One region of the Streptomyces sp. NPDC050528 genome, then DNA from elsewhere that is predicted to be linked to it. Evidence: riboswitches for the same ligand, from Rfam matches in the RefSeq annotation. Region 1 holds a riboswitch; the other holds the start of a gene.
What was found. A riboswitch is a leader RNA that binds a small molecule or an ion and turns the genes downstream of it on or off. The one in region 1 is predicted to bind glycine.
Positions count from the first base shown of each region.

Region 2: linked by a shared signal. The riboswitch ahead of gcvP (aminomethyl-transferring glycine dehydrogenase) and the one ahead of gcvT (glycine cleavage system aminomethyltransferase GcvT) in region 1 are both predicted to bind glycine.

Region 1 is NZ_JBITHH010000001.1:460,381-464,289, forward strand. Features, by position in the region: gene ACIBK4_RS02200 (AAA family ATPase) at 1-439, opposite strand, end outside; glycine riboswitch at 589-702, shown strand; gene gcvT (glycine cleavage system aminomethyltransferase GcvT) at 857-1,984, shown strand; gene gcvH (glycine cleavage system protein GcvH) at 2,105-2,482, shown strand; gene glyA (serine hydroxymethyltransferase) at 2,499-3,758, shown strand; gene ACIBK4_RS02220 (L-serine ammonia-lyase) at 3,850-3,909, shown strand, end outside.
Region 2 is NZ_JBITHH010000007.1:598,375-602,283, forward strand. Features, by position in the region: gene gcvP (aminomethyl-transferring glycine dehydrogenase) at 1-2,037, opposite strand, end outside; glycine riboswitch at 2,219-2,314, opposite strand; gene ACIBK4_RS26635 (PRC-barrel domain-containing protein) at 2,429-2,800, shown strand; gene ACIBK4_RS26640 (DNA polymerase IV) at 2,722-3,909, opposite strand, start outside.

The DNA.
Region 1 (3,909 bases):
CGCGGGCCAGCCAGCCGCGCACCCAGGTCTGCGTACCGCAGTCGTGCACGACTGCGCCGGACGCGGAGCGCAGGGCTCGGCGCAGTCCGGCGTAGTGCGCGAGGCGGACCAGGGGGCGGTAGACCGCGTACGGGAGGGCGCCGGACATGCGGGCGTCCCAGCGGTCCCGGGTGTCCTGGCTGTCGACGCGGACCCCGTCGCCGCCCGCCACCGCGCGCCGCATCAGCGTGGACTTGCCGCTGCCGGGCAGGCCGGTGACCACGACCAGGTCGCGGGGGCCGAAGCGGAGACCGTGCGGGCTGTGCCCCGCGCGCTCGCGGAGATCGCGGACGACGGGTACCGGGCGCGCCGGGCATGCCTCTCTGGCCGGGGCCGAGGGCTGCTTGGGCAGCGCCGCGGCCGAGGTCGTGGCGTACACCGTGGTCCTTGTCACCGTGATCGTCCTCCCTGCGGGGTCAGGAAAGGTTCTCCCCACTGAACGTAAAGAGAAGGTAATGCACGGTGTCTCGCGGTTCCGTTCGCTTCCGGCCACAGGCCTGTTACAAAGCCTGTGCGATGATGTGCCCGCCTAACTGCATACCGGCCGCTTGAATCCGCGCGGGAGAGTCCCCAGACATACGTCGTCAGTCGTACGACGCCTGGGGCGCCGAAGGAGCAAGTCCCTCCCTTGAATCTCTCAGGCCCCGTTACCGCGCGGGCGAGGCACATCTGAAAAGCGGACCGCCGGCGACGGTGGTCCCACCCAAGGTGCAACCCATGGCCCGTGCGTGTCCCGCTCGGTCATGGCGAACCTCTCAGGTCCCGATGACAGATGGGGAGGAACGACCTCGCCGTCATGCCTTGGGAGACCCGACCGATGAGCAGTACTGCCACCCCTGAGAAGCGCCGTACCGCGCTCGACGCGCTGCACCGCTCGCTCGGTGCCACGATGACCGACTTCGCCGGCTGGGACATGCCGTTGCGCTACGGCTCGGAGCGCGACGAGCACCTCGCCGTCCGCACGAAGGCCGGCCTCTTCGACCTCTCCCACATGGGCGAGATCACGGTCACCGGACCGCAGGCCGCCCAGCTCCTCAACTACGCCCTCGTCGGCAACATCGCCTCCGTGGGCCTCGGCCGCGCCCGCTACACCATGATCTGCCGGGCCGACGGCGGCATCCTCGACGACCTCATCGTCTACCGGCTCGCGGAGACCGAATACATGGTCGTCGCCAACGCCTCCAACGCCCAGATTGTCCTGGACTCGTTGGTCGAGCGGGCCGCCGGCTTCGACGCCGTGGTCCGCGACGACCGTGACGCCTACGCGCTGCTCGCCGTCCAGGGTCCCGAGTCCCCCGGCATCCTCAAGTCGCTCACCGACGCCGACCTCGACGGCCTGAAGTACTACGCCGGTCTGCCCGGTACGGTCGCGGGCGTCCCCGCGCTGATCGCCCGTACCGGCTACACCGGCGAGGACGGCTTCGAGCTGTTCGTCTCCCCCGCCGACGCGGAGAAGCTGTGGCTCGCGCTGACCGAGGCCGGGGCGCGGGTCGGCCTGATCCCGTGCGGCCTGTCCTGCCGCGACACCCTGCGCCTGGAGGCCGGGATGCCGCTCTACGGCCACGAGCTGTCGACCTCCCTCACCCCCTTCGACGCCGGGCTCGGCCGGGTCGTGAAGTTCGAGAAGGACGGCGACTTCGTCGGGCGCGGCGCCCTGGAGGCCGCCGCCGAACGCGCCGCCTCGCAGCCCCCGCGCGTCCTCGTCGGACTCGTCGCGGAGGGCCGCCGGGTCCCGCGCGCCGGGTACCCCGTCGTCGCCGACGGCCAGGTCATCGGCGAGGTCACCTCCGGCGCCCCCTCCCCCACCCTGGGCAAGCCCATCGCCATGGCCTACGTCGACGCCGCGCACTCGGCGCCGGGTACGACCGGTGTCGGCGTGGACATCCGGGGCAGTCACGAGCCGTACGAGGTCGTGGCGCTGCCGTTCTACAAGCGCGAGAAGTGACAGTCGTCGTAGCGTCACGTCTGTGATCCGGGTGACCAGGGGCGGACCGCCCTGTCCGTCGATGCCCGTATGCAGTCCCCCATTCATCAGCACTCCCCCGCGTACAGGAGAATTCAGGCCATGAGCAACCCCCAGCAGCTGCGCTACAGCAAGGAGCACGAGTGGCTGTCGGTCGCCGAGGACGGCGTCTCGACGGTCGGCATCACCGAGTACGCGGCCAACGCGCTCGGCGATGTCGTCTACGCCCAGCTCCCCGACGTCGGCTCCACGGTGACCGCGGGCGAGTCCTGCGGTGAGCTGGAGTCGACGAAGTCGGTGTCCGACCTGTACTCGCCCGTCGGCGGCGAGGTCACCGAGATCAACGAGGACGTCGTGAACGACCCCTCGCTGGTCAACTCGGCCCCCTTCGAGGGGGGTTGGCTCTTCAAGGTGCGCGTCGCGGAGGAGCCGGGCGACCTGCTCTCCGCCGACGAGTACACCGCGTTTTCCGCCGGCTGAGGAGTCGTACACCCACATGTCTGTACTGAACACGCCCCTGCACGAGCTCGACCCGGACATCGCCGCCGCGGTCGACTCCGAACTGCGCCGGCAGCAGTCCACGCTGGAGATGATCGCATCGGAGAACTTCGCTCCGGTCGCGGTCATGGAGGCGCAGGGCTCGGTCCTCACCAACAAGTACGCGGAGGGGTACCCGGGCCGTCGTTACTACGGCGGCTGCGAGTACGTTGACGTGGCCGAGCAGATCGCGATCGACCGGGTCAAGGAGCTGTTCGGCGCCGAGTACGCCAATGTGCAGCCGCACTCGGGCGCCTCCGCGAACCAGGCCGCGCTCTTCGCGCTGGCCCAGCCCGGCGACACCATCCTCGGCCTGGACCTGGCGCACGGGGGTCACCTGACCCACGGGATGCGACTGAACTTCTCCGGCAAGCAGTTCGACGTGGTCGCCTACCACGTGGACCCGACGACCGGTCTGGTCGACATGGCCGAGCTGGAGAAGCTCGCCAAGGAACACCGCCCGAAGGTCATCATCGCGGGCTGGTCGGCGTACCCGCGCCAGCTGGACTTCGCGGAGTTCCGTCGGATCGCGGACGAGGTCGAGGCGTACCTCTGGGTCGACATGGCGCACTTCGCCGGGCTGGTGGCGGCAGGCCTCCACCCGAACCCGGTCCCCTACGCGGACGTCGTCACGTCCACCACCCACAAGACGCTGGGCGGCCCGCGCGGCGGCATCATCCTCGCGAAGCAGTCCTTCGCGAAGAAGCTGAACTCCTCCGTCTTTCCCGGCTTCCAGGGCGGTCCGCTGGAGCATGTGATCGCCGCGAAGGCGGTCTCCTTCAAGGTCGCCGCGAGCGAGGACTTCAAGGAGCGGCAGCGGCGTACCGTGGAGGGGGCGCGGCTGCTGGCCGAGCGCCTGGTGCGGGACGACGTGAAGGCCGTAGGGGTCGACGTCCTGTCCGGTGGTACGGACGTGCACCTGGTCCTGGTCGACCTGCGGAACTCCGAGCTGGACGGCCAGCAGGCCGAGGACCGGCTCCACGAGGTCGGCATCACGGTCAACCGCAACGCCGTCCCGAACGACCCGCGGCCCCCGATGGTCACGTCCGGCCTGCGCATCGGCACGCCGGCGCTGGCGACCCGCGGCTTCACGGCCGAGGACTTCGCCGAGGTCGCGGACGTCATCGCGGAGACGCTGAAGCCGTCGTACGACGTGGAGGGCCTGAAGGCCCGTGTCACGGCGCTGGCGGAGAAGTACCCGCTGTATCCCGGGCTGTAGCCCATAGGGGACACCGGCGCACACTGGAAGGTGCGCGCCGGTGTCCTACCCCTTGCACCACCCCGCACGTCTTGCGTTCTGAGGAGTCACCGTGGCCATCTCGGTCTTCGACCTGTTCTCGATCGGCATCGGCCCGTCCAGCTCCCACACG
Region 2 (3,909 bases), on a different contig from region 1:
GACCTGCCCACCCGCCTCGTGCACCTGCGCACAGATGTCGGCGACATGCTCCTCGAACACACCGTGCGTGGACGGGTACGTGATCATCAGCACCGACAACTCGTCACGGTACTGCTCGATCTTCGCCCGCAGATCCTCGACGTCGATCTCACCGTCCTCGGCGGTCTTCACGACGACGACCTTCATCCCGGCCATCACAGCGCTCGCGGCGTTGGTCCCATGCGCGGACGACGGAATCAGACACACAGTCCGCTGCTCGTCCCCATTGGCCCGGTGATACCCACGAACAGCAAGCAACCCGGCCAACTCGCCCTGCGAACCCGCATTCGGCTGCAACGACACCTTGTCGTACCCGGTGACCTCGGCAAGCCGCTCCTCCAACTCCCGGATGAGCGTGAGGTACCCCTGCGCCTGCTCGGCCGGCGCGAACGGGTGCAACTGCCCGAACTCGGGCCAGGTCACCGGCTCCATCTCGGTGGTCGCGTTGAGCTTCATCGTGCAGGAACCCAGCGGAATCATGCCCCGGTCGAGCGCGTAGTCCCGGTCGGCGAGCCGCCGCAGATACCGCAGCATCGCGGTCTCGGAACGGTGGTCCCGGAAGACAGGGTGCGTAAGGAAGGCATCGCTACGCAGCAACCCGGCGGGCAACGTGTCCTCGGCCGACACGTCCAGCGCCTCGATGTCCCCGTCGACCCCGAACGCGGTCCATACGGCGGCCAGTTGGTCACGGGTCGTGGTCTCGTCGCAGGCGATGGACACCTGGTCGGCATCCACGAGATGCAGGTTGACCCCGTCCTCGCGTGCGGCGGCGACAACCTCGGCGGCCCGTCCCGGAACCCGCACAGTCAGCGTGTCGAAGTAGCCCCCGTGCACGACCTCGACACCACCACCAGCGAGCCCGGCAGCAAGGATCGTGGCGTACCGATGCGTCCGCCGCGCGATGCCCTTGAGCCCCTCGGGCCCGTGATAAACGGCGTACATCCCGGCCATCACCGCGAGAAGCACCTGGGCGGTACAGATGTTGCTGGTGGCCTTCTCCCGACGGATGTGCTGCTCACGCGTCTGCAGAGCAAGCCGGTAGGCCTTGTGCCCGTCGGCATCCACGGACACGCCCACGAGCCGCCCCGGCAGGCTGCGCGCGAACTTCTCGTGCACGGCCATGTATCCGGCGTGCGGCCCGCCGAAGCCCATCGGCACCCCGAACCGCTGCGTCGTACCGACCGCGATGTCCGCCCCCAACTCACCCGGCGACTTCAGCAGCGTCAGCGCGAGCAGATCGGCGGCGACGGTCACCAGCGCGCCCAGCCCGTGCGCCTGCTCGATCAACGGCTTGATGTCGCGTACGGCGCCGGAGGCACCCGGGTACTGCACGAGCACGCCGTTGATCTCGCGCTCGGCGATGTCCGCCGGGATACCCTCGCTGAGGTCGGCGACGACGACCTCGACACCGGCCGGCTCGGCACGGGTCTCGATCACGGCGATGGTCTGCGGCAGCGCGTCCGCGTCGACCAGGAACAGCCCCTTCTTGTTCTTGCCCATACGCCGCGACAGCGCCACGGCCTCCGCGGCGGCCGTGCCCTCGTCGAGCAGGGAGGCACCGGAGGTGGGCAGCCCGGTGAGGTCGGCGACCATGGTCTGGAAGTTCAGCAGCGCTTCGAGCCGCCCCTGGGAGATCTCCGGCTGATACGGCGTGTAGGCCGTGTACCAAGCCGGGTTCTCCATCACGTTGCGCAGGATGACGGGCGGGGTGAAGGTCCCGTAGTACCCGAGGCCGATCATGGAACCGAGGACCTCGTTGCGGTCCGCGAGGGAGCGCAGTTCGGCCAGCACCTCGGCCTCGGTGCGGGCGCCCGGCAGGTCGAGGGAGTCGGCGTTCTTGATCACGTCCGGGACGGCGGCGGCCGTGAGCTCGTCGAGCGAGCCGTAGCCGACCTGCGCGAGCATCTTGGCCCGCGCCTCCTGGTCGGGGCCGATGTGACGCTGCTCGAACGGAATGCCCTGTTCGAGCTCGGAGAGCGGAATGCGAGGGGCGGTCATTGCGGAGGCCTCCTGGTCAGACACGACCTTCGAGGGACACCACGGCTGTGGGGTGCCCGGACGGCCTCCCCCTCTGTCATCTCAACCTGAGAGCTTCACCGGGCATCCCGAAGGAACCCGGTTTTCACCGTCGGTGAGAGCGAGTGCCTTCGTCGGTACCCGCCCTGCTTTCCAGAGTGACCTCGTCCGTGCGGTACGTGAGCCTGAGAGATTCCGGGGAGGAGTTGCTCCTTCGGCGCCTCCGATGAAGTCTGGAGGACTCTCCCGCGCGGGGTCAGCAGCCGCTGGCCAGCCTACCAGCGAGCACTGGAGCCGGGCTTTCGAGTGGCCACCGGCCTGAATGTGCTCTTTTGTAGTGTCTACGGATGAGTTGCGACCAGGAGGAGGGCCCGTGCAGACCGATATCGATCCGCGCAACCTGATCGGCCGCAAGGCGTTCGACCGCACCGGCGCCAAGATCGGCACGATCGACGAGGTCTACCTCGACGACGCGACCGGCGTACCGGAGTGGGCGGCCATACGCACCGGCCTGTTCTCCAGAGACGCCTTCGTCCCCCTGGAGCCCAGCGAACTGATCGAAGGCACCCTGCACATCCCCTTCGACCGCTCCCTGATCAAGGACGCCCCCGACTTCGGAGTGGGCCGCCACCTCTCCCCCGACCAGGAACTCCAGCTCTACCACCACTACGGCCTCGACGTGGCCCCACCCCCGTCCCTCCCGGACCACGACTTCGGCAAACTGGCGGGATCGGACGACACCTGATCCGGGTCGTCACTGGGGCCCTCGTCATCGCCGGGTCTTCGAGCCTCCGACGGCGAGTAGGCGGCAGACGGGGCATCGGGGTGAGTCGCCACCAACGGCGTGGGCGCAGTAGGCGTGAGGCCGTTACGGGACGCGTCGGATGACGGCGGCTCGGCCTGTGGAACACCGGGACTCGACTCCACCAACACCGGCGACTCACCCGACGGAACACCGAAGCCCGGCGCCACCAACGGCACAGGCGCCCCAGGCAAGCCCCCCGCCCCCCGTGTCACCAACGGCAACGGTTCCGCCGGCTCCAACTCCGGATCGTCGGTCCGGAACGTCCGCACCCGCCCCGGCCCGACGTCCTCCGGCGTCTCAAACCGGACGGTGACCCGCCCCAGCCCGCTCCCCTGCACCCACCCATGCCCGAACCCGGCATGACGCACATCGTGCCCCGCGGGCCAGCGCCGCTCCACGGGCGCCGCCGGCTCCTCACCCGGCTCCTCCTCCGTGTGCTCCTCGTCAAGAAGGACGGGCTCTCCCGCGGCCTGCGCGAACAGATCCTCCTGTGTGTAGTCGGCCAGCCCCGAGACCCCCACCCCGAGCAGCCGTACGCCACCCGTCGTGTCCACGGAGTCCAGCAACCGTGCCGCCGCCTCCCGCACCACCCCCGGATCGTCCGTGGGCCCACGCAGCGTCTCGGACCGGGTCAGCGTCGAGAAGTCGTACCGCCGCACCTTCAGCACGATGGTCCGCCCCGACAGCCCGGCAGCGCGCAGCCGCCGTACACACCGGTCGGCCAGCCGCTGCACCTCCAGCCCCACCCGGATCCGGTCGTGGATGTCCACGTCGTACGTGTCCTCGACCGACACCGACTTGGTCTCCCGCTCGGCGACCACGGGCCGCTCGTCGTGCGCCAGTGCCATCGCGTACAGGGCGTGCCCGTGCGCCTTGCCGACCAGTCGTACGAGTTCGTCCTCGCCCGCCTCGGCGATCTCGTCGACCGTGGTGATCCCGGCCCGCCGCAGATGGTCACCCGTAGCCGGCCCGACCCCCGGCAGCGTGCGCACCGACAACGGCCCCAGCAGTGTCCGCTCGGTCCCGGGCTCGATCATCACGAGCCCGTC